DNA from 3 places in the Bacillus sp. ISL-47 genome. Region 1 is predicted to be linked to each of the others. Evidence: riboswitches for the same ligand, from Rfam matches in the RefSeq annotation. Region 1 holds a riboswitch; each other region holds the start of a gene.
What was found. Region 1 has a riboswitch for thiamine pyrophosphate ahead of J7I93_RS19840 (ABC transporter substrate-binding protein). Riboswitches for the same ligand answer to the same signal wherever they lie in the genome.
Positions count from the first base shown of each region.

Region 2: linked by a shared signal. The riboswitch ahead of thiW (energy coupling factor transporter S component ThiW) and the one ahead of J7I93_RS19840 (ABC transporter substrate-binding protein) in region 1 are both predicted to bind thiamine pyrophosphate.
Region 3: linked by a shared signal. The riboswitch ahead of thiT (energy-coupled thiamine transporter ThiT) and the one ahead of J7I93_RS19840 (ABC transporter substrate-binding protein) in region 1 are both predicted to bind thiamine pyrophosphate.

Region 1 is NZ_JAGGQS010000059.1:22,655-32,611, reverse strand. Features, by position in the region: gene J7I93_RS19865 (glycoside hydrolase family 13 protein) at 1-483, opposite strand, end outside; gene treP (PTS system trehalose-specific EIIBC component) at 575-1,981, opposite strand; gene tatA (twin-arginine translocase TatA/TatE family subunit) at 2,287-2,472, opposite strand; gene J7I93_RS19850 (NAD-dependent protein deacylase) at 2,600-3,310, opposite strand; gene J7I93_RS19845 (YkvA family protein) at 3,454-3,867, shown strand; TPP riboswitch at 4,482-4,590, shown strand; gene J7I93_RS19840 (ABC transporter substrate-binding protein) at 4,706-5,707, shown strand; gene J7I93_RS19835 (thiamine-binding protein) at 5,722-6,015, shown strand; gene J7I93_RS19830 (ABC transporter permease) at 6,012-6,779, shown strand; gene J7I93_RS19825 (ABC transporter ATP-binding protein) at 6,776-7,510, shown strand; gene J7I93_RS19820 (TatD family hydrolase) at 7,523-8,299, shown strand; gene J7I93_RS19815 (hypothetical protein) at 8,651-9,394, shown strand; gene J7I93_RS19810 (carbohydrate ABC transporter permease) at 9,429-9,957, opposite strand, start outside.
Region 2 is NZ_JAGGQS010000082.1:18,886-28,842, reverse strand. Features, by position in the region: gene J7I93_RS23815 (DUF1287 domain-containing protein) at 1-616, shown strand, start outside; gene tenA (thiaminase II) at 702-1,391, opposite strand; TPP riboswitch at 1,446-1,547, opposite strand; gene thiW (energy coupling factor transporter S component ThiW) at 1,794-2,282, opposite strand; TPP riboswitch at 2,465-2,581, opposite strand; gene J7I93_RS23800 (DUF302 domain-containing protein) at 2,651-3,034, opposite strand; gene J7I93_RS23795 (DsrE/DsrF/DrsH-like family protein) at 3,085-3,480, opposite strand; gene J7I93_RS23790 (alpha-hydroxy-acid oxidizing protein) at 3,629-4,738, opposite strand; gene J7I93_RS23785 (PaaI family thioesterase) at 4,981-5,352, shown strand; gene J7I93_RS23780 (DUF2512 family protein) at 5,445-5,834, shown strand; gene J7I93_RS23775 (hypothetical protein) at 6,242-6,379, opposite strand; gene J7I93_RS23770 (CHRD domain-containing protein) at 6,451-6,870, opposite strand; gene J7I93_RS23765 (VOC family protein) at 7,046-7,450, shown strand; gene J7I93_RS23760 (DUF2269 family protein) at 7,587-8,087, shown strand; gene J7I93_RS23755 (alpha/beta hydrolase) at 8,115-9,068, opposite strand; gene J7I93_RS23750 (GNAT family N-acetyltransferase) at 9,240-9,794, shown strand; gene J7I93_RS23745 (TerC family protein) at 9,922-9,957, opposite strand, start outside.
Region 3 is NZ_JAGGQS010000030.1:24,813-34,769, forward strand. Features, by position in the region: gene qoxB (cytochrome aa3 quinol oxidase subunit I) at 1-1,334, shown strand, start outside; gene qoxC (cytochrome aa3 quinol oxidase subunit III) at 1,324-1,929, shown strand; gene qoxD (cytochrome aa3 quinol oxidase subunit IV) at 1,930-2,232, shown strand; gene J7I93_RS11320 (hypothetical protein) at 2,270-2,509, opposite strand; gene J7I93_RS11325 (hypothetical protein) at 2,644-2,913, opposite strand; gene thiT (energy-coupled thiamine transporter ThiT) at 3,016-3,615, opposite strand; TPP riboswitch at 3,682-3,785, opposite strand; gene J7I93_RS11335 (MATE family efflux transporter) at 3,839-5,182, opposite strand; gene J7I93_RS11340 (AAA family ATPase) at 5,567-7,297, shown strand; gene J7I93_RS11345 (M14 family metallopeptidase) at 7,969-9,957, opposite strand, start outside.

The sequences.
Region 1 (9,957 bases):
ATGCAAATAGTATTCGCCGGTATTTTCATCAAATTCCCAGGCCGAGCCGCCAAAATTGCTGCCCCAGTTATTGGGCTCTCCTCCATTCTGTCCTTGGCGCCATATGTAGTAATCCCTGTATGGATTGTCTTTCGATTTAATGGCTTCAGCAAACCAAATATGCTCGTCAGAACTATGGTTTACAACCAAATCCATAATGAGCTTAATGCCCCTCTTATGCATCTGTTCAAGAAGTTCTTCCCAATCTTCCATTGTTCCAAACTCACTCATAATCCCCTGATAATCGCTAATATCATAGCCATTATCATCATTGGGTGATTTATAAACCGGCGAAAGCCATACAACATCAATTCCTAGCTCCTTTAAGTAATCAAGCCTCGAAATGATTCCCTGAAGATCTCCTATTCCATCGCCATTGCTATCCATGAAGCTGCGCGGATAGATTTGGTAAACTACACTTTCCTTCCACCATTGCTTCTTCATTTGACACCCCCGATATTTTTATAATTTCCATTGGTACACCAAAAAAAATGGCGATACCATGGAATCAAAAATATTCCATGGCATCAAAAGTTTATTCAGCTTTTTTAAATTTTGAAAAGACCATTGTCAGAACGAACGGTACGACTAGTGCAATTCCCATTCCAATGAAGAATGCTCCCCAGTTTTCTGCAAAAATAGAGAAGAATGCCGGCAAACCGCCTACACCGATGGATGGTGCTTTAACTCCATTGATTGTGATAAATATTCCGGCAATCGCAGATCCGATAATAGCTGCAAAAAACGGATATTTAAAGCGAAGGTTAACCCCGAACATTGCCGGTTCCGTTACACCCAAGTATGCTGAAATTGATGAAGTAAGTGCGAGGCCCTTTACCTTTTCGTTTCCTTTACTTAACAGCATCATGGCTAATGCTGCTGACCCCTGTGCGATATTGGACAGGGCAACCATTGGCCATAAAAATGTACCGCCGATGCTGCCAATTAACTGTAAGTCGACCGCAAGGAATGTGTGATGCATCCCCGTGATAACCAGTGGAGCGTATAATCCGCCGTAAATAAGACCGCCAAGGGCTGGAACAGCATCAAAGATTCCAACAACACCATTTGTAATCCAGCTTCCGATTGTAAATGTGATTGGTCCAATAGCAATAAATGATAAGAAACCTGTAACCAATAAAGCAATTGGAGCAACAGTCAATAGCTGAAATGCATCCGGAATTCTTTTTCGTAAAAACACTTCAATCTTCGCAAGCACATATGAAGCAAATAATACTGGCAGCACTTGGCCCTGATAGCCTACCTTTTCTACTTCAAGTCCGAATAGATTCCATTTAGGAACTTCCTCGGCCGCACCATAGCCCCAGGCATTTAAAAGATCCGGGTGAACAAGCATTAAACCTAATACCATACCTAAGAGCGGGCTTCCGCCAAATCGATTCACAGCACTCCAGCCAATCAAGCCTGGCAGAAATACGAATGCTGTATTGGCAATCAAGTTAATGATGCTCGCCAAATCAGCCCAGTTCGTATAAACCTCAACAAACGACTGATCATCAAAGAAAATATCAGGCGCTGTCATAATATTGTTTATACCCATTAACAAACCTGCTGTTACGATGGCGGGCAAGATTGGAATAAAGATATCCGCCAGCGTTTTAATGCCTCGCTGCAATGGATTCAAGTTCTCGGCAGCTGCACTTTTTGTTTCTTCTTTTGATGATTCCCCAATACCTGTTGCTTCTGTCATTTCTTTATAAACTTTATCAACGAGTCCTTGTCCAATGACAACCTGGAACTGACCGTTGGAGGAAAACGAGCCTTTTACAACATCTATATTTTCGAGTTTTTCCTTATCGACTTTTCCTTCATCTTTTAAAGCAAATCGTAATCGTGTCACACAATGAGTGGCAGCTGCGATATTCTCTTTGCCGCCAATTGCTTCTACTATTTGCTCGGCTGACTGTTTATTTGCACTCATTCTTCTCTCTCCTCCTGTTACCGTTTTCATTCTTCTGAAAAAACAGCTGTAAGGTTCTTCTATATTCTTCTCGTTCACTACATATCTATCCATTTTCTTGGATAGTAAAAGACGTTATTCAGACTATTGAAAAACAACTTGTATATACATGAACTGTTTACGCTTTCATTTTATCTTGTATATACATGTTTCGTCAACTATTTTTTCTTTGCCGTTACTTTCCATTTTATATATACCTAGAAAAGCTTTGAAACAACAAAAAAGCCGGCTCCCAGACCTAAATGGTCTGAAGCCGGCTATCATTCTTATTTAAGCTGCTCTTTCTTTTTATCATCGTCATCATCATTTGTTAATTCACGAGTAGACTTTTTAAATTCCTTTAAGGTTTCTCCAAAAGCTTTCCCTATCTCAGGCAGCTTCTTTGGACCAAAAATAATAAGTGCCAGGACCAAAATCAGGATTAAACCTGGAATTCCAATGTTTGTTAACATTATATACACTCCTTCTATATCGAATCGCATGAGGAACATTCGAAAAGACAATAGGCAAAATCAAGGTTCACTGTCCATTATAGTAGAAAGAATGAAAAAAGCATAGCCGGAGTTTTACTTTTTAGACTTAGATGACTCTATCTATTTCTTCTAGCACCTCTCCAATTTTCCGGTTATGAATAACTTCATCTGCATAAAAATCAAAATCTGTAGGCTCCATGTTAACAATTACGAGCTTTGCACCGTTTTGTTTGGCTATTAACGGGAACTGGTTGGCCGGAGTAACGGTCAAGGATGAACCAAGCACAATAAAAAGCTCAGCCTTCTCTGATGCATCTGCAGCAAAATCCAATGCCAGTTCAGGAAGCATTTCACCAAAGAGGACGATTGAAGGGCGAAGCATTCCCCCGCATGTACAATGATAATGGTCGTGCAGATATTCCTCACTCGGATATTCTTTTTTGCATACCTGGCAATGGAGTGTTTGCAGGTTCCCGTGAAGCTCAGCCATATTACAGCTGCCGGCCAGCCTATGGAATCCATCTACATTCTGGGTAATGATGCTTTGGAGAATGCCCCTTTTTTCCCAATTTGCGAGAATATAGTGCCCTTTATGAGGCTTACATTCCTTTAAGCCTGTGACCCTGTGCCGGTAAAATTCAATAAACTCATTCACATTATGATTTAAAGCTTCTGTACTGGCTATTTTCCCAGGATCCTTCTTTTTCCACATTCCATTATCAGCAGACCTGAAATCAGGCAAACCGCTCTCCGTGGACATACCTGCTCCAGTTAAAATAACGGTATACCTTGATTCCTTCAGCCATTTTTCAAGCATAGTTATCATCTCCGAAATATATTATTCCTCTAAAATACTATTTCCATCTTTTTCAAAGGATAAAATGTTTATGTCTTCCTATGTATGCGGTAAATAATAGATTATATGTGTTTACGCCATTTATCAATATAGGAGTGATTGCAATGCCAGAGACGGAAACAAAAGATTACCGGGAAGGCTTTAAAAGGTTCTCTTCTAGAGCCAAGAGATATGCGGAAGATCCTGTAAAAACAAGAGGATTGCTAAGCAAAGCGACAACAAAAGCTAATCAGAATAAATCTTCATTAAGTGATATATGGGAAAATTTCCAGCTATTGATTGACTTGGTTAAATCCTGGTCAAAAGGAGATTACAGGCACATTTCAAAAAAATCGATCCTATTTATTATCGCTTCAATCTTGTACTTTGTTTCACCAGTGGACCTTGTACCCGATTTTTTAGCAGGAATGGGGATCATTGATGATGCAGCTGTGCTTGGATTTGCTGTAAGCCAAATTACAGGAGAGCTTGAAAAATTTAAAATCTGGAAGGAAAGCCGGGCGATTGAAATGGAATAAAAAAACTTGAAACTGCCGGATTATACAGAACCACTTGTTTTTGCGAAGGTTTGGAAAGGAAGATAATAAAAACCTCATACAGGAGGTTTTTATTATGGAAACGGTGATTGCCGACCTCAGTCGAAACCGTTTTTGTACGCAGTCATTTCCTTGTTTCGTCAGGGTTAAAAGATATGGAATCATGACCTGTCATACAATGCTTCATTTACTGCTTTTTTAGATATTGGACTGCAGGCTTTATCAGCCATGGCTTGGAGGCTGCAGCTTCCAGAAAAGGGTTTATCGGCCGATTTTAGTAAAATACCGGCCAAACTGTTTGATTTACCGGCCAATTTTAGCAAAATACCGGCCAAACCGGTTGATTTACCGGCCAATTTTAGCAAAATACCGTTTAAACGGCCAATCTCTGTTTTTTAACGGCCAAAACCGCCATTTTATCGGCCAAATAAGGGGAGGGATCGGCCAAAACGAAAGTTTGCCGACGAACTATAAACTTTTTGCTGTCCATTTTTATTCCTTTTGTTATAATGGTGAAGGAAAGTCATAGAAGCTTTAAAATAGAACGCCTCATGAAGGTATTTATTTTTGCAGATTGTTTGTCTAAAATTGAATAGCAAGAATTGTAGGGGAACTGGTTTAGCCGGTTGAGACTTCATCATAAGATGTTGACCCTTTGAACCTGATCTGGCTCATACCAGCGTAGGGAACATATTCTTAAACATAAAAATGTTTGTTATATGCGCTCTGGTATCTATGCCGGGGCGTTTTTATTTTTTCAGGGCAAGCTATAATTATCTTTCCGGAAAAAGACTACATAAAACAAACAGGAGGGTTAATGATGAAAAGATGGATGGCAGCTGTTTGTTCTGTCCTAATGCTCGCTGGCTGTGCCGGGAATGGGCAAGAAACACAGCCGGGAAACGAAGAAAAGGCCAAAGAAGAATTGAAGAAAGTCACAGTTGTTCTGGACTGGACACCAAATACCAATCATACAGGCTTATACGCAGCTAAGGACAAAGGCTATTTTGAAGAGGAAGGACTTGACGTGGAAATCATTATGCCTGGAGAAGCTGGTGCAGACCAGCTGACGGCATCGGGTAAGGCGGATTTCGGTGTCAGCTATCAGGAAAGCATCACGGAAGCCCGGGTACAGGGTGTTCCGCTCGTATCGGTCGCTGCTGTTATTCAGCATAATACATCCGGCTTTGCTTCCCCAGCAGATAAAAATATTAAAACACCAAAGGATTTTGAAGGGAAAACTTATGGTGGCTGGGGAGCGCCGGTTGAAAAATCAGTAATCGAGTCATTGATGAAAACAGAGAATGCAGATGTTGAGAAAGTTTCGATTGTCAACATGGGGGACGCTGATTTTTTTACGGCTGTTAAGAGAGATATAGATTTTGCATGGATTTATTATGGCTGGACAGGTGTAGAAGCCGAGCTGCGAGGGGAAAAGATTAATATGGTCTACCTGACTGACTACTCGGAAAAACTGGACTATTACACACCTGTATTGGCTACCAATGAGAAAATGATACAAACTAATCCGGATACCGTAAAAGCATTTGTCAAAGCGGCATCCAAAGGCTATGAATATGCTATTGAGAACCCTGATGAAGCAGCTGATATTCTTCTCGAGAACGCTCCAGACCTTGATAGCGAACTGGTTAAAAGGAGCCAGGAATGGCTTTCTCCCCGTTATCAGGACGATGCAGCCAGATGGGGTGAACAAAAGCTTGAGGTTTGGGAAAACTATGCAAAGTGGATGCATGAAAATGGCCTTTTAGATAAAGAATTAGATGCCGGCAAAGCTTTCACAAATGACTTCCTGCCGGAATAAGGAGAGTTAATGAAATGGCAAACGCACTTGTAAGCATTCAAATCATACCGAAAACAAAAAATGGGGAAAATGTTATACCATATGTTGACGAAGCCATCAGCGTAATACAGGAATCCGGGGTTAAATATGAGGTTCACCCCCTGGAAACAACAATGGAGGGCGATCTGGAACATTTATTGAAAATCGTCGCAGAAATGAATACCAAAATGATTGAAAAAGGAAGCAGCAATGTTATTTCACAGGTGAAGATCCTATATCAGCCAACTGGAATTGAAATGAATGATTTAACGGAGAAATACCGTCCATGAAAAATGTTTTAATGAAAGGATGGAGACCGGCTGCGGTTCTCCTCCTTTTATTCATTCTGTGGGAGCTGGCAATCATGCTGGCTGAAGTCCCTGCATGGCTGCTGCCGCCGCCGACTGAAATTTTTCAGGAAGCGGTTGCCGGATGGGATGGCTTTCTCCTTCACCTTCAATCCACTGTCATGCTTTCATTACTGGGGTTTGCGATTGGTACGGGAATCGGCTTGCTTACAGCCGTATTGCTGCACTTATTGCCTTTTTTAAGGGAGTCGATTTACCCGCTCCTCATTCTATCGCAAAATGTACCCATCATTGTTCTGGCCCCTTTGCTGGTTGTGTGGTTTGGATTCGGCATTCTTCCAAAACTGATCGTCATCACATTGGTTTGCTTTTTCCCGATTACAGTTGCCGCTTTGGATGGCTTCAGGCAAACACCCCGAGAACTTAAGCACTATATGCTAATGGCAGGAGCAAACAAAGGACAGCTGTTTTGGAAATTGGAACTTCCATATTCACTTCCGTCTTTATTTTCCGGCCTGAAAATTTCTGCAACCTACAGTGTAATGGGATCTGTAATTTCGGAATGGCTAGGCGCAAAGAACGGTATAGGCGTGTATATGACACTCGCCTCCTCTTCGTTTAGGACGGACCGTGTATTTGTAGCCATATTTGCCATCATGGTGCTCAGCCTGCTGTTTTTTGGAGCTATTCTTTTGGCAGAGCGCTTGCTGGTCAAATGGAAAACACAGGACGGTGTTAGGAAATGATACAATTATCCCTTGAGCATTTAACAAAAAGCTTTGATTCAAATCTGGTTCTTAGCAATCTGAGCTTTCATATAAACGAAGGAGAATTTGTCTCGATCCTGGGTCCATCCGGAAGCGGAAAAAGCACCATTTTTAATCTGATTGGCGGTTTACTTTTGCCAGACGATGGCACGATTCAGCTGAGTGGTGAGAAAATCAACGGCAAACGAGGGTCTATCAGCTATATGCCTCAAACACCCTCCTTAATGCCATGGAGAACAATTCTCCAAAATGTCCTCCTGGGACAGGAGCTTAAAGGGAATTCAGATCCTGATACAGCTAGGGATATGCTTCATAAAGCAGGGCTCGCAGACTATGAGAATGCCTATCCTCATGAGCTTTCTGGGGGCATGAAGCAAAGAGCAGCTTTTATTCGGGCACTCTTAAGCCCGCAGCCAGTGATCCTGCTGGATGAACCTTTTTCGGCATTGGATGAACTAACCCGCCACGATATGCAAAAATGGCTGCTTGATATATGGAGTGAACATAAGCCGACCATCCTATTTGTTACACATAATATAGAAGAAGCCATTTATCTGTCCGACCGTATATTAATTCTCAGCAGTAAACCCGCTAAGGTGGTTCATGAATTTAACGTGCCCTTTTCCCGGCCTAGAAGAGGAGAGCTTCTGCTCGATGAAAAATTCCTTGCATGCAAAAGAGAAATACATACGGCGTTAAAAAATCAATAGAGGGTGAATATTTTGGATAAGATAGTTGATGCCCATATTCATCTTGATAAATATAGTGATGAAGAAATAAAAGAAATTTTTAAAGATTCGCCATTCCAGCTATCAGTCATTACGGTTTCGTTTGATTTGGAGTCCTGCAAACGGAATCTCTTGCTTTCAAACGAATATCCTAATGTAAAACCTGCCTTCGGTTTTCATCCTGAACAAGACTTGCCAAACGATCAGGAACTTTCAGATCTCTTTAAGTGGATGGAGACTCATAAAGATCAAATGATAGCTGTGGGAGAGGTAGGGCTGCCCTACTATTTAAGGAAAAAGCATGCTAGAGACACCTTTCAGATTGAAGGTTACTTAGTTCTTCTGGAAGAATTTATTAAATTTGCTAAACAATGGAATAAACCCATTGCCCTTCACGCTGTGTATGATGATGCACCAATTGTGTGCACTCTATTAGAAAAGCATTCTGTTCAAAAGGCCCACTTTCATTGGTTTAAAGGTGACCAGGCAACAGTCAGCAGGTTAATCTCAAACGGATATTACATATCCTTTACTCCAGATATCGTCTATGAAAAGGAAATTCAGGAACTTGTCCGTACCTATCCGCTGAAAAGGATGATGGCAGAAACGGATGGTCCATGGCCATTTGAAGGACCATTCAAAAGCCAGCCTACCCATCCAGCAATGATGCAGCATTCCATCAGAATCTTGGCAGATATTAAAAAGAAACCTTCTTTAGGAAGTGTTTATAAACAGCTTTTCGAAAATACCAAAAGCTTCTATAATATATGATTTTATTTTCTGCTTACAAACCGGGAAAACATTTTTGAATGGACGGCCATTTGAGATCAAATGGCCGTTTTTATGCGTCTTCTTCTATCTTTAGTGGAGAGCTTTCTTCAATGGCAACCTTTACTGCCACTTCTTCCCTTTTCCCATAGATGTTGTGGATGCTGATTCGGCCGGAATAATTAATAGCATCTCTATTATTTCCGTTTGAGCCCTAACTGCTGATCAACTCTCGGCTTAAAAATTATCAGAATAGTATTAATAAACTAGATAAATATAATCACTTCGCACCATTCCTTATTTTGGAAATATGGGTTATTCTTATATTGGACGATACTTTTAGGGGGTATAAATTTGAAAAAGTATATTTTCTTGCTATTGACTATTTTACTAGCTTTCTCTGGCAATGTATTTGCACAGCCCAAGAGCGGTGCTGAACATTTGAGTGAAAAAGAATTTATAAAGAAAGTAAAGAAGGCTGATGAGTATAAGACATTTAAATCTTACTTCCTAAAGGATGCTCCCATGCAGCCAAAGCCTCTTATAGATGTAAGTGGCAGCCAGTACGGATGGGCTGTTCAATATGAAATGGAATACAATGAAAAAAGTTTTTTTCTGGATGATGATGCAATAGTAAATTTCTCCTCCCTCTTATCCTTTTCATACGAGTTTGACGGCAGCGGATTAAAAGCCCGCCTTGTTGACTATAGCAGGCTTATGGACGATAAGGCCTTTTATGTAAAAGACCTGGGTACAGGTGAAGAAAGCAAAATAGAGGTTTCTGAAGATAGCATGTTTCAAGAGTATCTGGCTGAGGTGGAAGTAAAAAAGAAGCAGATACTTGAGGATGCAGCCAAAAATAAAGAGGCCATTTCTGAAGAAAATAGAGCTGCAGGTGAACTCTGCTACTACTGTACAAAATATGAATGGCGCGGCGGTTACTCTTGTGCTCCAGCTGCCATGGGATCTGAAACTTCTGTCACTTCGCAACTGGCTGCAAACGATTTAAATGCAGATGCCGTCATGGCTGAATGCTATGTCCCACGCCACAAGGTTTGCGTTCAAGGAGAATGGAGAACCTACTGCCCGATACAATAAAAAAATCGGCTAAGCAGCAGCTTAGCCGATTTTTTTATCCCTTTGTACCTGATGCTATATTTGAACCTTCAATAAAGTGCTTTTGGAAGAAAAAGAATAACAGCACAACGGGGAGCAATACCATTACTGACATGGCCATTAAGTAATGCCACTGGGTTTGCACTGTACCTTTAAATGTTTGAAGTCCGATTTGCAGGGTGTATAAACTTTCATCATTTAAATACAACAATGGTCCGAGCAGGTCATTCCATGCTCCATTAAATGAGAAAATGGCCACTGTAATGAGAGCAGGCTTCGTAAGCGGAAGCATGATATGCCACCAGATTTGTAAATGGTTTGCGCCATCGAGCACAGCTGCTTCAATCAGTTCATTCGGTATGGTCATCATGAACTGACGCAAAAGGAAAATAAAAAAAGCACTTCCCAAAAAGGCAGGAACGATTAGCGGCAAATACGTATTTACCCAGCCTAGCTTGGAAAATAAGATATATTGCGGAACCATCGTAACAAAACCGGGAATCAGCATCGTTGACAATACAACCACAAACAACGAATTTCTTCCT
Region 2 (9,957 bases), on a different contig from region 1:
CATATTGGATTCAATCGGCATTCATCTGGAGAACCCTTTTTCAAAAAAGGTTTTAATTCCCGCTGACTATTCTCGAGCTGACCGCAATCAAAACGGCATCGTCGATCCAATGGATGTAGTCATGGCCGCGAGAAAAGAAGTGGAGCAGCGCACGACTTATAATAGCGCCTATTATGCCGGGGGATACCCTCCTGATGAAGAAGGCGTTTGTACAGATGTAATCTGGCGGGGATTTAACGGGGCATCAATTACAATCAAAGATCTTATCGACAAGGATATTGCAAAAAACACGGACTTATATCAGCGCGTAAACGGCAAACCGGATCCGAACATCGATTTCAGGCGTGTCCCCAATCAAAATGTGTATTTCAGCCGGTACGCAAAATCTTTAACCACTAAGCTTATTCCGGGAGATACAAATAACCTTCAGCAATGGCAGCCCGGCGATATCGTTGTTTTCCTTACTCCCAAGTTTGACCATGTCGCCATCATATCTGACAAACGGACAAAGGATGGCATTCCTTACGTCATCCATAACTCGACACCTTTTGCGGCCGAAGTGAAGCTATCTTCCTTTCAAACACCCATTACGGCGCATTATAGATGGAATTTTTGAAAAAACACGCCTGCCCTGCCGCGAAGCAGAAGCAGGCGTATTTATTGATAACTATCTGGCTTTTTTCGAACCAATTTCCGTTTTCTTATCGTGCTGCTACCGTATTGCCTGCTGGCCACTCCTCACAGGTGTAAGCCATCTCCCAGAATCCAAGCTCCAGCTGGCAGCTTTTGCGATAGGCATCCTTCATTCGCTGCCTTTCTTCTGGAGATGCTGCTTCCGCAAGCTCATCCAAACGATTCCTCATATTCATGGTAACTGTTTCAACCCTTAAATTTGCATAGAAAGAAATCCACGGGTAAAAAGGATGGTCCTCCTGCGGCTCATATTGCTTCATGAGCTCAAGCCCGATTTCCCAATAAGTCCAAGGGCAAGGCAATAACGCAGCGAGGATTTCGCCCATCCCGCCTGTATGGGCATGGTACATCATATGCTTGACATAATGGTCTGCCGTCGGAGGAAGCGGGAAGCCCTGCAGCTCTTCATATCCCACACCAATCTGCTGGCAGAAATTATGATGAGGGTGGATTTCGCTGTTCAGTACAAATTCAATTTGCTGATTGAAATAAGCAATATCCTTCCGCTCAGGAGACTTGGAAATAGCGATTCCGTATATATGCATAAAAGCATTCAAATACTCATAATCCGCTTTAATATAATGGGCCAGCGCCTCTTTCGGCACATCTCCTCTTCCGATCCCCTGTACAAACGGGTGCTGAAAAATAAGCTGAAATAAATCATCATTCTCTTTGCGAAGAATTTCTGTAAAAGTCATTAAAATAGCCTCCTCATTATTCAGAAGCTGCCGGGGAAAAAGCATGAGGAAAAATTGAGGTCCTCACCGCTTCCCTGCGCTGGCATTACCCAGATCAGGTTCCAAGGGACAAAGGAAAAACTCCTTATCTCAGCCGAAGCGCCCCTAGCAGTTTTCTTATTGTTTTTTATTCGTTGCTGCCACTTCTTTTAACTTGTTTCGGTAAAGCTGCTTCATACCAGTTCTTTGAGAGTTGCTTCATACCAGTTCTTTGAGAGTTGCTTCATACCTGCTTTATGAAACCGCATTGTCCCGCTTATTTCGCTGAAGCTGATTCAGACTGCTCTTTTCAGCCGCTTCTTCTCGCTCCATCGGCTTCAAACCCTCTATTCTTCCGTACAGCAAAGCACGCTCGCTAAAAACTCACATATTCTGCACTAAATTTTTTTCCTTCACTTTAGCGAGTATCATCCACCCAATAGCCGCACCGGCAAAGCTGCTGACAAGAAATGGCGGTATAAAGAAGAAGGCGCCAGCTGCGCTTCCCATCAATATCTTTGCATACGGGACGGCAAACAGTGCTCCAATGATGCCAGTGCCCACTACTTCACCAACTGCAGCCCAGACTTTCCGGCCGAATTTTTGATAAAGCACGCCTGCCAAAAACGCGCCAATCATTCCGCCTGGAAATGCAAGCAGCGTCCCAAAACCAAGCAGGTTTCGCAGTAATCCGATCATAAACGCCACTCCCACTGCCGGCAGCGGCCCAAGTGTTACTGCCGCCAATACATTCACCGCATGCTGGACGGGATAGGCTTTGGCCACACCTGCCGGAAACCATAACAAATGGGAGCCCAGCGTTCCAATCGCCACAAATAATGCCATCGTCGTCAATAAACGGGTTTTATTCACCTTAACCTCCTTCCTCAAGGGCAGCCTGATCGCTTATCATGGAGAAAAGTATGTACATAAGAAAAGCGCAAGGCGCCTGGCGCTGGACAGTTATCGAAGTTCAAAGCTTATACTTTCTTTCCTTCAAAAAAAGCCAGATCCGCGAAAGGACCTGGCTTGGTTTAAGTATAAATGATTCGACATACCTTCAAAGCCTACTTCCCTCCGCTGGCATTAACCAGATCAGGTCTATAAGAGTCGGAAAGCTATATCGCGCTTCCCTCTCAGCCCGCACATTCGGGGCACCCCTAGTAGTTTCATAGATATTTAATTTGATAAGCTGCCTCAAGCTTAACAAATTATTCCGGGACTGTCATCATTCTTTTTGCTTAGATGCTTTTATCAATACATCCAATTAAACGGTTTTCAATATCAGCCGCAATGCTTTGAACGGATTCGTCATTGACGAGTTCAATCATGCTTGTCGGCTTAGGCATGCCAATTTTCGTTTTCCCGGCATCCTCATAGACTACAATTTTACAAGGCAAGAAATAGCCAGCCATTTTGTTCTGTGTTAATACGCGATGTGCTTCAAATGGATTGCAAACTTCTAAAACACGGAAGGATTCATTATAGTCCAGCCCTTTCTCCTGCAGTTTTTCCTGGACGTTAAACTTCCAAAGGACCCCGAATTTTTCTTCCTTCAGGCTTTCTTCAAGCGAAGAAATCGCTTCATCAATCGATTTTTCGGTTTCTGCTGTGTATTCGAACATGATTGCATCTCCTTTTGTATCGGTATTTTGGTGGATCGGCACATCTTCAATTAGAATGTTAGTGTAACATCCGCATCGTTGGCAAATTCAAGGAATGTTACAGCTCCGCCAACTTCAATTCCATCTACAAAAGCTTCTTTTTCAAGTCCCATAACATCCATAGTCATTTGGCATCCAATAAATTTAACGCCTAAATCCTGTGCCATTGCCACTAATACAGGAATTGCAGGAACATTGGCTTTTGCAAAGCCCTCTGCAAAATGCTCTTTTCCTTCAGGCATTGGAAGCTGCTGGTATGCTTCTTTATGAATTAAGTTTAATCCTTCGAAAGTGAAGAAAATCGCTACTTCTGCATCCGTTGCTGCCGCCGCAGTCGCAATGTTGTACACCTTGTATGCATCAAATAATCCGCCGTTGCTTGCAATAATTGCTACTTTTTTACTCATTGTAATTCCTCCTGAAAATTTTATTTTTTGGGGACATTTTAAGACCCTATGTAAGCTCTTTATACATTTACCCCTATAGGTATATTATTAAACATAGATTCTTCTGTCAACAAAAAAACTCCCTTTCTCTAGGGAGTTTTCTCTTAAACTATTTAATGAGCTGCAGACTGGCCATTCCCCTCAAGCTGCTGACCCCGGCTAAAGAGAGAGAGACCTTTGTTTCTTCTATAAAATTGGCAAGCACCTTTTCGACGCCAGCCTGCCCGCCAATGGCCAATCCATATACATAAGGCCTTCCCAGGCAAACAGCATCCGCTCCAAGCGCCAGTGCTTTAACCACATCGGACCCTCGGCGAATTCCGCTGTCAAAGAGAACAGGAATCCGGCCATTTACTTCTTTCGCAATCGGTCCAAGTGCATCAATCGCAGCCGTCACGCCATCCAGCTGCCTCCCGCCATGATTGGAAACAATGATGCCATCTATTCCTTTCTCAACCGCAAGCTTCGCATCTTCCGGATGGAGGATGCCTTTTATTAGAACCGGCAAATGTGTTATCTCTTTTAATCTGGCAACATGCTCCCAGCTTAAAGTTGGATGATGGATATTATCGAGGATCCCCTGGACCACATCGCCATCTTTAAGAGAGGCCATAAATACCGGATCAGTTTCATAGTTTGCCTTTCCATAGCCCAGCTTTAATGGAGAAAAATTGTTCCTGAGATCCGCTTCCCTCCATCCCATCATGACTGTATCGACCGTTAAAACGATCGCTTCATACCCGGCTTCCTCCGCACGGCGCGCCATATTAAAAGCCGCCTCTTCGTGATTGGACCAATATAGCTGAAACCATTTCGGACTGCTGCCCGTTGCTGCGGCGATCTCTTCAATCGAGTGGCTTGAAACCGTGCTCTGAATAAAAGGAACCTGATAAGCAGCCGCCGCTCTGGCCGACGCAAGCTCCCCCTCTTCATGTTCAAGCCGCTGCATCCCAATTGGCGCCAGAAAAATTGGATAAGGATATGTCTTTCCGAATAGCGTTACACTTGTATCCGGTACCGAAACATCCCTCAGCATTCTTGGTACAATCGAATATTTCGCGAATGATTCCGTATTTTTTCTCAGGGTTTCTTCCCCGCCCGCACCTGATTGGACATACCCAAATCCCCCAGCCGCCATCTTTCTCTCTGCTTCCTTCTCCAGCTCTGTGTAGGAGATCGGGAAATTCTCTGCGAAGCTAATATTCTCTACCTTTGCCATTTTTCCAGTCCTGCCTCTCACTTAAAATTAGAATTTATTGAAAATAATATCATTTTTTTGGATTTATTGAAACCGTGTTGGCGTTTCGCGATTATATTTTGAATATCGCGGATATAACCGGATTTTTCGCGGATATACGGCCCCCACGTACCTCAACAGCAAATGTTTTTATCAAAAAGCAGGGATTTCATCAAAAATTCGTGAATAAGTCAACATATCTTAACCATATTGGAGTGTACAAAATGCTAATCAAACAGCCTTTTGATGAATTTTTAAAATTTCATTATGAAAGAGTCGATGAAACCCATATGAAAGTGACTTTGCCAATCCAGCCGCTTTTCATCAATAGCGCCGGACTTGTCCATGGCGGGATTATTTCCACGCTGGCGGATGTGGCGATGGGGAATATTTTTAAACCGGATGAAAACAATATGCAAACCGTTGTAACTGCAGATTTAAAGGTTAGCTTCTTAAGGGGCGCCACCGGTGAGTATCTTATTGCCGATGCTCATCTGGTAAAAAGAGGCCGGACACTGAACCACACAGATTGCCACATCTACAATAACCAGAATCAGCTGGTTGCCAAAGCATCCGGCATTTTCGCTTCTATCTGATTAAAATCAAATCCACTTTTCTGGAAATCCATCGCATAGCCTATCGTGTGCAGGGTATAGATACGTAAACAACGATAGGGAGGAATTTCAACATGGAGCATGTGAAAGCAATCTTGATTAAATTATTAATGATCACGGCCGTTTTGGGAATAGTCTTAACCGGTTTCTTTGATATTGGATTCACCGAAACGCTGATCATTAGCTTCGTTCTGACACTTGCAGCTTACGTACTCGGCGACATGATGATATTCCGAATGGCCGGTGATGAAACCGAGCATACAAAAAGGAATGCCATTGCCACCGTATCAGACATCGGCCTTAGTTTTTTCGTCATCTGGCTTTTAGAAGAAATGATTGTGGCTGGAAAAGACAATCTTACATTGGCAGCCTTTGTTTCCGCTCTTGTGATCGGTGCAGGAGAATGGTTCTTCCACGGTTATCTGGACAACCGGGTTTTTCATAATGATGATGCTCATAATTAAAAAAGGCTGTTTTCGCAAGCTTTGTTGCTTTTTAGACAAGTAGTAAGGAGAGGTTGATTTCCGCTCCAGGATGCTCCCTTTCCGCGGGGCGGGCGGTGAGCCTCCTCGGCGCGCAGCGCCTGTGGGGTCTCACCTGTCCCACTCCTCCCGCAGGACATTGAATAAGCTTCCTTGAATAAACACCGCACGAAGGAAATGCGATAGCATTTTCGAGGAGCTCGCACCTTACGCTCCAATCAACATCATTTAATTAATGTTTTTTATTAAAAAAACTATTTAAAAACAACATTTCTTTATATAACAGCCTTAAAAAAAGACCCCTCATTCTGATGTGCACCCCAAAAGTTAGACGAACTAATTCTAACTTTTGGGGTGCACATCATTCAGGAGTCTTTTTTGACGGGTTCTTAATACTCAATCTCATCATAATTCTTAGGCTGCGGAATCGGCTGATTACCTTCATGCTTGCCAAATTCATTGATAAGCTGCTGCTCTTCTGTGAGTGAATTTTGAGGCTTTTCTTTACTTTCATCCTGCTTTTTCAACGTTATGACCCCTTTCAAGTGTTCTAAAAATTAATATGCTCACTTTTCAAGGAATCAACCATTCATGCTTATTAGCCCCAATAAGGCTTGATTTGACCGCGAATCTCTCCGTCTGGGTTTTGGGCTGTATGCACGTTAACATATGTGTCCCCATCACTCATTAGGTCTATAAGAACGGATAGAGGTTTTCCTTCTAAAGGACCCACTAAATCCCTGGCTGTAATGATCCCTTCTACAACACCCTTATTTACACTAATGTCAGGATCGATTAAGCCAAAAAGAAAAACGACAACTGGACCGTTTACACCCCTTCTTCCTAAATGAATATGAGCTTGAGTAAAGTTGGAAAGATCATTAACTGTCAAACGGTAGCCCATTTTCCTCTTATCCTTGCTTACTTTCAATTTTGCCGTGCCAAAAGCATCGGTACGAACTGGCGGAACTTCTTCACTGCCTTTTAACCTGGCGAAAAAAAGTTCATTTCTGTCCATTATTATTCCTCCTGTTCATTACACAATTTAATGATATATTTTATGCCCTGGGGCAAAAGAATGATTGTACAAACACCGAGATAAAGCGCTAAATTGGCTATATGCTTATGGAAAGAAGGATTTTTCCCTCTTTCCGCTAAATAGTTATATAGCTAAAATCCAAAGGAGGGCAAACATGTCTAATTATATTTCTCATATTGCAACAGTCGAGATTCCGGTATCCAATCTGGATCGATCGGTTCATTTTTATGTGGAAGTTCTTGGTGTTGAAGTGGAGTTCAAAGGAGAGAAGAACGCCATGCTAAGCTTTCAATCAAAGGGTGTGCCTACGATATTCCTGGTTGAAACCGCAGCAGAGGGGAAATCTCTTTCATTCGCCAACTCGAATGATGGTGTCGAGCATAGTGTGATTGATTTTTATACACCTTCTTTAAAAGAGCTCCACCAATGGCTGCAGGAGAAGAACGTGGAAGTTGGGCCACTCAACCTCAACCAGGAGCACGGCCTTGGCGGATTCGGCTTCAAAGATCCGGATGGCAACCTGCTCAGCGCCTGCAATGTGCTGCATAAAGGGCAATAAACCCGCTCATTAACGAGCGGGTTTTTTATATACCAAAATAAGACTAGCGCCCTACTGCAAATTACGGCGGAGGCTGATATGGACATCCCTTTTCCCTTGCTACACTTATAAAGTGATTCAAAAGGAGGGAAAAAGGTTGAAAAAATTAAGCACAAAAGCGACCAGGTGGCTAAAAATCCTTCATATCATTCTCGTTTCATTATTTTTCGGGGGAATCATGAGCTCGCTCGCATTAAATTTCTCCATGGAAATGGCCGCCTATGGTCAAGCCCTGGAAATGTACAAAAATGTGGTGACAATTAGTGATTATGTCGTTCGGGTTGGTGCAATCGGTACGTTATTAGTTGGCTTTATTTATGGATTTTTTACAAACTGGGGATTTTTCAAGCACAGATGGGTTACCGTTAAATGGATTTTATTTATCATCCAAACCGTGGTCGGCATTAATATCGTCGATGAACGAATGATGGAAAATATGACTCTTCTTGAAGCGGAAGGCAGCAAGGCATTATCGAATCCTGTTTTTATTGATAATCATATAACCCGCCAATATGCCGTCTACTTTCAAATCGCTGTTACCCTCTTCATCTTTGGCATTTCCGTATTAAGGCCCTGGAAAAAGAAAAAGCAAAATTAAAAATGGCAGTGATTCACTGCCATTTTTCTATTGGACGCCATTAAGAAATTCCTTCAGTCTCTCCTGATATTCCTGCTCTGCCACCGTATATCCGTCTGTATGCCCTGCACCCGGCACGATCCAAAGCTCTTTCTCGCCGCCGGCTTCCTCATAAATCTCATAGGCCATTTCAGTTGGCACCAGATCATCCTGATCTCCATGAATAATGAACAGAGGAAGCTCGTTTTTCTTCACCTGTTCGATAGCCGACGCTTCATTGAAAGAGTATCCAGCTCTGATTTTTGTAAAGACACTTGTAACCTGCATCAAAGGGAAAGATGGCAGATGGTAAATATGCTTCAGCTGGTGGGCCAGTTCTTCATGGACCGTCGTATAGCCGCTATCCGCAATAATCCCCTTCACTTCAGGCGGGAGATCTTCGCCGCTTGCCATCAATACGGTTGCAGCTCCCATTGAGAATCCATGTAGGAAAACCCTGTCGGCACCTTCTTCCTCCTTCAATAAATCAATCCATCCAAGATAATCCTTGCGTTCATGCCAGCCATATCCAATATAATCGCCTTCGCTTTTCCCGTGCCCTCTGGCATCAGGCTTCAGCACATCATATCCCAGTTCGTAATAAAACTTGGTGATGCCAGGCATCTGCTTACTATTCCCCTTATAGCCATGAGCCAGAATCACTGCTTTTCCGTTCGAATCCGGATTGTTTAAAAAGCGGGCTTTCAGCTTCAAGCCATCTTCTGAGGTGATCTCAATCTGGTCAAAAGTTTGTTCCTCTGTCCACTTCATAACCTCCTCCAGCTTCGCCTGTGTCTCCTCCTCCAACGCAGCGCTGACAGTCTGCGCATTCCCGCTATATAAATCAACCGGATCATGGCTCCGATTGATGGCCACATTGTAAAAATAATTACCTGCACCAAGCAATGCAGCCGATAATAAAATCAGCACACTGCCGGCTATCCAAATCATCCTCTTTTTCATCCATAAATCCCCTTTTCACATTCGCAATTACCCGAGTCTGCCAAGGTGCTGCAGCCATTCAATCAAACGTTTGATTAAAATGCTTTTTATACTCTTTTAAAGTGATAGAGTTATATTATTTATTATATATTTATAACAAGAGAAATAGATATATAAAGGAATGAGGCCTCCATGATAAAATTAAAATTTTTTACAGAAGAAGAATTTAAATTGCTTATAAGCTGGATCACAACCCCTGAACTCATGGTTCAATGGAGCGGTGCCCATTTTAAGTTTCCACTCGACCAAGAGCAGCTGATCAAGTATAGCAGCTTTGCCAATCAAGAAAACAGCACGGAGTACATTTATAAAGTAATAGAAGCCGATTCAGATGAAATCATTGGCCATATTTCACTGGGCAGAATTGACCGCGTAAATGAAAGTGCCCGGATTGGAAAAGTCTTCATCAGCCCTGCCGCTCGCGGAAAGGGCTATGCATCCGAAATGATCCGGCAGATCCTCGCCATCGCTTTCAATGAGTTAAAATTAAATAGAGTCAGCCTTGGTGTGTTTGATTTTAATAGAGGGGCAATAAAAGTCTACGAGAAAGCAGGCTTCCAAAAAGAAGGACTTCTCAGGCAAACAAATAAGGTGAAGAATGAATATTGGAACCTGATTGAAATGGGCATCCTCCGTTCCGAATGGCATGAGCAGACTGGGCCCGGCAAGATTCAATCAAACGTTTGATTGAAAAAAGAGCTCTGCCAGCTGAATGGCAGAGCTCCTTAAAATCTATTTATTAACACCGGATTCCTTGGACATTTTTTCTTTCCCAATAAACAAACAAGGCAGAGAGGTCTCCGCCTTGTTTTTATTAGCTTGCTTTTTCCTCCATAGGTGCTTCCTGCTT
Region 3 (9,957 bases), on a different contig from region 1:
GCATGACACTAATGAAAATGCCGATGTTCACATGGACGACTTTTGTTACGTCAATCCTTATAGTGGCAGCATTTCCGATCTTTACGGTTGCTTTGGCGCTGATGACGTTTGACCGTCTTTATGGAACACACTTCTTTACTGTGTCCGGCGGCGGAATGGATATGCTATGGGCCAATCTATTTTGGTTATGGGGACATCCTGAAGTTTATATTGTGGCACTTCCAGCATTCGGGATTTTCTCTGAAGTTATTGCGACATTTTCTCGCAAATCTCTTTTTGGATATAAATCGATGGTCTTTTCCATCCTTGGCATTGCACTTTTAAGTATGGTGGTTTGGGTCCACCATTTCTACACAATGGGCTCAGGGCCTGCTGTTAACTCCTTCTTCTCGATCACAACGATGGCCATTGCCATCCCGACTGGAGTTAAAATGTTTAACTGGCTGTTCACCATGCGGAAAGGCCGCATTAAAATTACTTCCGCCATGCTGTGGGCACTGGCTTTTGTACCGAACTTTGTTATTGGCGGTGTAACAGGCGTCATGCTGGCGATGGGTGCAGCAGATTACCAGTATCACAACACATTATTCCTTGTAGCCCACTTCCATTACGTGTTGATTCCAGGTGTGGTGTTTGCGGTATTCGCTGCACTATACTACTGGTGGCCAAAAATGTTCGGCTTTATGCTTAACGAAAGAATTGGAAAATGGCATTTCTGGCTATTTGTGATTGGCTTTAATCTCACGTTCATGCCCATGTTCTTCCTTGGCTTAAACGGAGCAGTACGCCGAGCATACACTTATTCTGCAGAGTCAGGATTTGCTCCGCTATTTGGTCTATCAGCTATTGGTTCTATTATTTTGGCAGCTGGATTTGCTGTATTCTGCTACAACATTTACTGGAGCGTCCGCTATGCTCAGAGAAATATCTCGAGCGATCCATGGGATGCAAGAACACTGGAATGGTCAACTGCGTCACCTGTTCAATTTTATAACTTTGCGAAGCTGCCGGAAGTTAAGACATTGGATCCTTTCTGGCACATGAAGAAAAACAACGAAGGTTTGACGCTGCATGACAGTGAAATTGAAGAGATTCATATGCCAAGCAATTCATGGGTACCGATTTATATGGGCGTTATCTTTGGAATGGCCGGCTTCTTCCTGGTATTTGAATGGCATATTGCTGCTGCTGTTGCCGCAATCGGCATTCTTGCAGGATTACTCATTCGTTCATTCGATTACAATGAAGGCTTCCATGTGAAAAAAGATGAGATTCACAGAATTGAAAATGCCTGGAGAAAGACTGAAGGAGAGGTGCACGATCATGTCAGTTAATCTTGATAGGTCATTGCCGCTTGAATACCAAACTGAGCAAGACAAGATGAATATTCTTGGTTTCTGGGTATTCCTTGGAGCAGAAATCGTCCTATTTGCTACCCTTTTCGGAGTGTATGGCGTTCTGTACGAACGTTTTGCTGGAGGGCCGACTCATAAAGATATTTTTGTGATAAAGGACGTCATGATTCAAACGATCCTCCTTTTAACGAGCAGCTTCACAATGGGAATCGCCATCTTTGAAATGCGGCGTAATAACTTAAAAGGCCTTATTACTTGGCTTGTGCTCACCCTTGCTCTTGGTGCCGGCTTCCTATTCATGGAGGTTAATGAGTTCATTCACTATGTCCATGAAGGTGCAACGATGCAGACAAGCGCGTTTCTTTCCAGCTTATTCGTCTTGTTAGGAACACATGGGGCGCACGTGACTCTCGGAATTGGCTGGGCCATCATGGTCATCCTTCAATTACTGAAAAGAGGTCTTACTCCAACGACAGCAAGGAAAACTTTTATTATCGGTCTATATTGGCACTTTCTTGATGTTGTTTGGATCTTTATTTTTACATTTGTGTATTTGAAAGGATTGGTGGCATAAATGGAAAAGCAGGCGAAAAGCTTCCCTATTAGCCATGTCATTGGATTCGTTGCCTCCCTTGTACTTACATTTGCAGCAGCAGGCATTGCTTTAAAAACGAATCTTTCTTTTAAAGTGATCATGTGGATTATCGGCTCACTGGCTGTTGTCCAGGCAGGCATGCAGCTGTTCATGTTCATGCATTTGCGTGAAGGCGAAGACGGAAAAACAAATTTAATCAATATGATTTATGCTGTGTTTATGGTTATTGTTGTTGTCGTAGGTTCTATATGGGTTTTGACAGCTGGGCACGCAGCCCATTAATACAGAATAAAACCGGTCTCCATATTGGAGGCCGGTTTTATTTATATTGTCTTATTCCTTTACTTCCTTCTGTCATTTCCTCCATCACATGAATAAATATTCCGAACCCAAAAATCAGCATAGATGAAACCATTATACTTAAGCCTATAGATAGAATATACTCACCTTTGATACCGCTTACAAAAAAACTGCTTATAAATACTGCAAATCCAAGAATTAGGCCAGATGCAGTTAGATTTCTAAAAAAACGCAAGACCCTCTGCTGTTTTTCATTCATTTTTGCTCATCCCCTTTTTACTAAATATTCTAACTTTGTTCACAAAAATGTCAAACTTTTTTTGTCACAAATTTGTCACAGTTTTCGCCGAAAGAAAAAACGTCTTGCCATTTTGGCAAAAACGCTAGTTTCTTCTATTGATATAGCTTCTTAATTTGTTCCAGATCTTTTTTTAAGCTGCAAATTTCCTGGCGTGTCAGCATCAGAGGCATTTGGTCATATAATGTAATGATTTGTCCATCCTCATCATCTTCATGAAGTGATAAGTATCGGTACAAATTTTCACACTGTACTTTATTAAGGACTGATTGGGTGTTGAAGTTTTTAACTTTATGAATTTCAAAAGCACTGGCTTCCGCGTCATATACACCAGAGATAATGCTTCCTTGCAATGAATTAGACAAGGTAATCACTCTCCTTTTTGAGTAATATACCCAATTTTCAGGAGTTCGTTACCCACATCATTAAAAAACCTCTTCGGATGGATGATCCAAAGAGGTTTATCGTTAAGAAGCCCGTTTGTTTACTGTGATGCTGCCATCCGCTTTTCTAAGAACTAATCTTGGCGCCGATGAAATTAATAATACCGCCACGATGGAACATAATATGGCTGCTCCCAGCATGGTTGCGCCATTTGCCAGGAAGGAAAACAGAACAGGTGACATTCCCTCTGGTGCATAGCTTCCGAAAAAGAGAACACCTGCAATAAAATGCCAGAAATAGCGGGCGAAGCTTCCAGCAAAAATGGCTAACACAATCCAGCCAAGTGCCTTTTTCTTGTTTTCATTGCGCAATTGTTTTTGGATTGGAAGATAAAACAAACCAGCAAATCCTATAAAAGCAAAAGCAATAAAATACTCTATAAAAGCCTGCAGTGGTGTAGCAATCCATGCATCTCCCATCGCAATCTGCAATATGCCCCATAATAAGCCTGCTATAAAGCTTACTTTAAAGCCCCATCTGAATGCCAGTATAAAAATCGGAATCATGGCAGCAGAGATAGATATTGATGGCGAAAGTTTAATAGATGGCAGAAAATCCAGGATAATGGCAAAAGCTGCGAAAAAGGATGCCTCGATCATCGCTGCCAAGCTTAATTTTTTCATAAAAAAATCCCCCTTCAAAAGTATGACGATACCCCAAAGGAGAACAAGCAGGCAGAGTGATTCCTTCTGCCTTTTATTCCACATTCCTGCGCTAGCATTAACTAACAGGTTCAAAGGGTCAGAACACCAATGTGTTCACTCTCAGCAAAAATGCTCCCCTTGTGGTAACGTTATCAAATTATTCCATTTTATTATATATTATTTTCTAATCTATGGAAAGGGTTTATTTACCTTCCTCAAATAGCTCTTGCTCATCCCATTTGCCATACCGGTAATAAAGGAAAGCGATCACACTGCTAATGGCAAAGCTGACTCCCATGCCTGCAGCGATGCCCTTCTCCCCCATAAATTTTGAAAAAAGATAGGTCAAAGGATAGCGCAGAACCCAAAAAGAAATGATGTTAAGTACCAGCACCTGAAACATTGCTCCAGAAGCCCTTACTATCCCATTTAGGATAAAATTAATACCAAGCAATGGATAAAAAAATGCTATCATTTTTAAATAATCGGTTCCATATTCAAGCGCTTCTTTTTCCTGGATAAACAGGCTTACTCCATATTCAGCCATCAATACCGTTATCAGTGCGATGACAAGCATAAATACAAGATTATAAATCACTCCGAAAAGAGCAATTTTATGAACGCGATCCCATTTATTACTGCCAATATTCTGCCCTGCCATACTGTTTACAGCAGTCCCCAAAGCCATAGCCGGGAGCATAATGATGCTGTCTATCCGCTGTGCTGCACCAAATCCGGCAACCACATCTCCCCCAAACGATGTGACAACACTCATAATGGCCATCACCCCAGCTGAAATAACGGTCATTTGCAGACCAGATGGAATGCCAAGCTTGAAAATGAATGCTGCCTCTTCCTTCTGCGGCCATGAAGGCATGGTGAATGGTGCCAGATTTTTGCGGAGAATAAGCGCCATGCCGGCCAGAAAAGCAATTCCCTGTGAAACAATGGTTGCATACGCAGCCCCTTCTATTCCAAGATTAAATATCCAAATGAAAAGCGGATCCAAAATTGCATTCAGAATCACCGCAATGAACACAAAGTATAATGGAGTTTTACTGTCTCCCAAAGCACGAAGCACAGTGCCGATAAAATTATAGCCAAATAAAAATAGAATGCCGAGAAAGTTAATTTGCAGATAAGCTGCTGCGTCTGGAATTATTCCCGCAGGAGTCCCCATGAAGACCAATATTTTTTCGGAAAATAAAAATCCTGCCAAGCCGAGTCCTATGGATAGGACTGTTAAAATCACGACGAAGGCATTTAAATATCTCTTAAGCCCCTTTTCATTGTCTCCTCCCTTTTGCTGAGACAAAATGGTCAAAGTAGCATTGTTAATGCCAATAATAAAGGAAAGCACAGTAAAAATAACAGTCCCTGAAACCGCTATGGCTCCCAAAGCATTAGCTCCAAGCAAATTTCCGACCCACAAACTGTCAATAAATTGATAGGAAACCTGCAGCAAATTTGTCAGCATGATGGGTGCTGAAAAAATAAGGAGCTGTTTAAATATATTCCCTTTCGTAAAATCCTGCTGGCTGTTCATCCCCTACACCTTTTTCTATTTATAAAGTAATAAGTTCTATTATCAATGATTTTCCTTTTAACTTCCAATCATATGAATTTAAAACGCAAAACGGCGTTTGGATAGCTTTTCCTACTTTCGAGATAAAATAAATTTGTTTTGGGAATCTCAAAAATAAGATTGTTTGGGCCCGGATCATACTTGGAATGGTGCTAGTCTGATTGTGTGCATTCCCTTTTGTCACATATCTTTCACAAATAAGCATCTTTTAAGGCCTGTTATAGCACACTTTAGCGGCCAAAATATTATTTTTCCATAATTTACAACGTTTAAAAAGTGTAAAAGCCTATAAATAACTTTTCTTTTTCCTTATAATGAGAATATGTTCAATAAGGAGGGAATTAGTTGAAATCACGTTTACAGAAACCTTCGACGATTGTTTCGCTTTTATTGGTGGTCACGGTGATTTTGGCAGCGGTTATTTGGACCGTACAAACAGGAAATAAGGAAGTGACAGTCCCGTTTTCTTCTGTGGAAAAGCTTATTGCCTCCCAGGATGGAAAGACTGTTGCAATACAGGAATATAAAAACGGCAAACTACTAATTACTGCCCCTGATGGAGAGTATATTTCACATGTGCCTCCTAACAGTGAAATGGTTGATAAATTAGTAGAAACCTATAATATACAATATACTTTCGCAACAACAGGCCCGTATACGCCTTGGATTCTTGGCGGATTGGTCTTATTATTCATAGCCATCGGAATTTACTTATTTAAATCTGGAAAAGGCGGAATGGGCGCTACAAATACCATGAAGCAAAGTGTTTCAAAGCCAAAGCCCCTTCCTTCCATTTCACTTGAAGATGTGGGCGGCATCCAGGAAGAAATGAAAGAGGAAATCATGCAGACTCTTTCTATTTTAAAAGAGCCTGAACGCTCGCTGAAAATGGGGATTAAACCCCCGAAGGGCATTCTTTTATACGGACCTCCCGGAACGGGTAAAACATTGCTTGCACAGGCAATTGCCAAGGAACTTGGCGCAACGTTCTTCTCAACCAGCGGTTCCGGCTTTAATGAATTATTTGTCGGTGTGGGAGCTTCCCGTGTAAGAAATCTTTTCCAAAATGCAAGAAAGTATGCACCTGCTGTTGTGTTTATCGATGAAGTGGATGCACTGGCAGGCCGAAGAAAGCAGCATGGCGGAGAAGAAAGTGAAAAAACATTAACCGAACTTCTTGTCCAGCTTGATGGCGGGCATTCCAATGACGGGATTTTGTTTATCGCAGCAACAAACCGAAAGGATATGCTGGACGAAGCATTCCTTCGTCCTGGCCGAATTGACTTCTCTTTCAATGTCCCGCTTCCTGATACAAAGGGCCGAAGAGAGATTATCAACATTCATACGAAAAATAGATTGCTGGCTGAAGATGTCATGACGACTCTTGGTGATTTAGCTGAAAGCACTTCAGGCTTCTCTGGCGCAGACCTTCATTCACTATTTGAAACTGCAAGCCGAAGAGCTGTACGAAATGGCCAGGAAATTATCTCGAAAGAAGATTTGGATTATGCGCTTGACCGTACAATCCTTGGTACCACTACCCGTGCTCTTCAGGATGCAGGAACCAAACAGCGCGTAGCGATTCATGAAGCTGGCCACGCTTTGATTGCAGCTTTGACCAAGCCGGGGTCAGTGCGTAAGGCAACAATCATTCCACGTGGTGAAGCCCTTGGATATGTTGCTCCTATACAAAAGGAACTTCATCTTTCCACAACCAGCGAGCTGCTTGATCAAGTAGCCATGATTCTTGCAGGCGGTGTAGCCGAAAGATTGATTCTCGGTGAGCACAGCATTGGTGTCAGCGGCGATGTTAAGCAAGCTAAGCATATTATCGAGCAAATGGTCGATACAGGTCTGCTGGATAACGGCTTCGAGCTTACTTTTAATAAAGGACAAAAAGAAGCTAAGATGCAGGATCTATTCCAAAAAGCGCTGGAAAGATGCGAACTGTTAATTGCAAACCATCAGCCGCAATTTGAAAATCTTGTAGAAGCTCTTCTTGAAAAAGAGACTTTGGAAGGTACAGAGGTTCAGGAGATTGTGGGAGAATTAAATGTTGATATGGTTATAGCTTAAAAGTGAAGCCGGCCCTGAATGGGGCCGGCTTTGTTATTTGTATGGGGTATATGTTTCGCTGACTGAGATTATTGCAATGGTTCATTTATAGCGGGTGCTTTTTTACATTAATGTGACCTCTTTCTTTGATGGATTGTTCCCATTATAGTTAGTGAGATTAACGACGAAATAGTCTGCTCCCTCTTAGATATGGTAGTTAATCATTGGGATTAACGACGAAACTGTCTGCTCTTCCTTGGAAATGGTAGTTAATTATTGGGATTAACGACGAAATTGTCTGCTCTCCCTTGGATATGGTAGTTAATCATTGGGATTAACGACGAAATTGCCTGCTTTCCCTTGGGTATGGTAGTTATTCAGTGACATTAACAACGAAACTGCAATCTTCCCCTATGCGATGGTAGTTAATTATCATCTTTTATAATAAATTATTCGAACTAGTTTCCTTGTTCTCAGCTTTTGTTCTGCAATCGGCCGGTAAATCCGTATTTTGGCCGGTATTTCTTTCCAATCGGCCGGTAAATGCGCTGTTTTGGCCGGTATTTCTCTATAATTGGCCGGTAAAACTGCTGATTTGACCGGTATTTATATCTTATCCGCAAAGAGCAGCCTTTTTAGCAAAAAAATCAAAGCCCCAGCCTGAAAGTTTGTTTTGGCTGGGGCTTTTTCAGTTATTTGATTGTTATTTTAGCAGAATTATAGTTGTTTCCCTTTTCAACCGGGTTGTAATTTTTTTCGATATTGCCGGCTGCGTCTACGGAGAACCAGTTGATGGTTGTTGTGTTTTCAATTTTAAGCTTTTCTGCTTGCTCACGGGTTCCGCTCAGCTGCAGTTTATTGGATTCAAAAGTTGGCCTGGTTCCATCCAGTGTGTAGTAGATGCTGGCTGGTTCGCTTGTTTGGAACTCAACATTTACTGGTCCATTAAAGGTTCCTTTGCCAGGCACAGCCTTTGTGGACGGAGACTGTTTATCCTTAAATTGGTTATAGGCAACCTCAATCAATCCGATAAGGCCATTGGCAAATTCCATTGCTTCTTCATGGCCTTCTTCAAAGTCCGGCTGGAATCCAACTGCTCTCCATCGATCTTCTTCTTCATCCCATAAATCGGCCCCAACTTCAAAGTTCCATGCGTAGATTCCTTTTTCATACCATAAATAATCAGCTGAATTGCCGGCTGCTGAGTATAATACATCTGGAATTGGGCCTGTACGGCTTGGTAAAATAACAGTGCCGCGGTGATCCTGAATTTCATTTAAAATATGATCAGATGCTGCCCAATAGAAGGCTTCCTCACCTGCAGTCGGTCTTGGGAGTGTCGTGCGGTTTGCATCATAGGCACCTGGCGACCACATGAAATAACCGCCGTAGCTATGGATATTCATCGCAAATTTAATATTCGGGTTTTGATCTGCCAGCCAAACTAGATTTTGTGCTTCAGGCTCAGATGTTTCTTCAGGACCGGCATATGTGGTGCTCGTACAGTTTGTAGTACTGGCTCCAATAAAACCATCGAACGCGGAACCGACTGAATGGTTACGGTTCAAGTCCACTCCCCAGCTATTTCGGCGCTCTGGGTCAGATGCCGTTGGACCGCAGTGGTTGGTCATGTTTTTCCGCTGCATATTATAATCATAGAAGCTGTAATGGGCTCCATCCGGATTCGCAGATGGAACCAGGAAAATGTCCAGGTTATCTACTAACTTTCTTGTTTCTCCATCATGAGCATAGTTACGAAGCAAACGTTCCGCCGTTTCTATTGTAACCAGCGGAGTCACCCATTCACGAGCATGCTCTTGTGCATAGCCAAGCACACCAGGCTTTGAACCGTCCCGATGCTTTCCAATTCGAATGGCTTTTACAGTGAATGGATCTCGTGAGATTTTTCCCGGAGCTTTAAGGTTATCGGTTAACTGGGCTTCTGTTGGATCAACATTTCCCAATCCACTATTCCCTCTGTATGTAGTGGCAGTTACCAGATTGCTTGCCTGGGAATTAATTGCTGCTGCGACCTCTCTTGCAGCGCTTACGGAATTCCCGTTAGAATCGGTCGCTAATTCCACAATAATCCGTTTCTCTTCAACTATTACATTAAGAGGAGAATGGGTGTCACCTGTATTTCTGAATTCTACAGAAATATCGTTTCCGCCCTCATGCCCCCACGCTTTTGATGTCATTACCACACTGTTATCCGTCATACTGCCAAGGATCGCCTGTGCATTCCTGCGGTAACCGTTTGTTTTATTCGGCATTTCAATAATTTCAACTAAATCAGGAAATTCCGCTGCCAATTTTTCTGCCCGCTCGTAAAGTTCGGTAGGATCCATATAATGGTCTACAAAGTCTTTTACATAATGCTTTTTCGGATTTCCAGGCTTATCATCGCCAAGCCATTCTGTTACAGACTGGCTTGCTGTACCGCCCAGATTGCTTTCAATTTTTACTTGATTCGGTATCTGATCTATAGGCAAAAGCAAATAGTGGTATAGATACTCCCCCATATCTACCTTCCTGCTGAGTGCAGCAGTTTTCTCAACACCATCCTCTGCCCAGTGCGCAGTCAAAGCGGTGCTTGATGTTTCTCCTGCATTAGACTTCGCTTCAAGGTATAAAAATGTGCCGGATTGATTCGTGAAATGATTGGCTCTCAAAATAGTAAT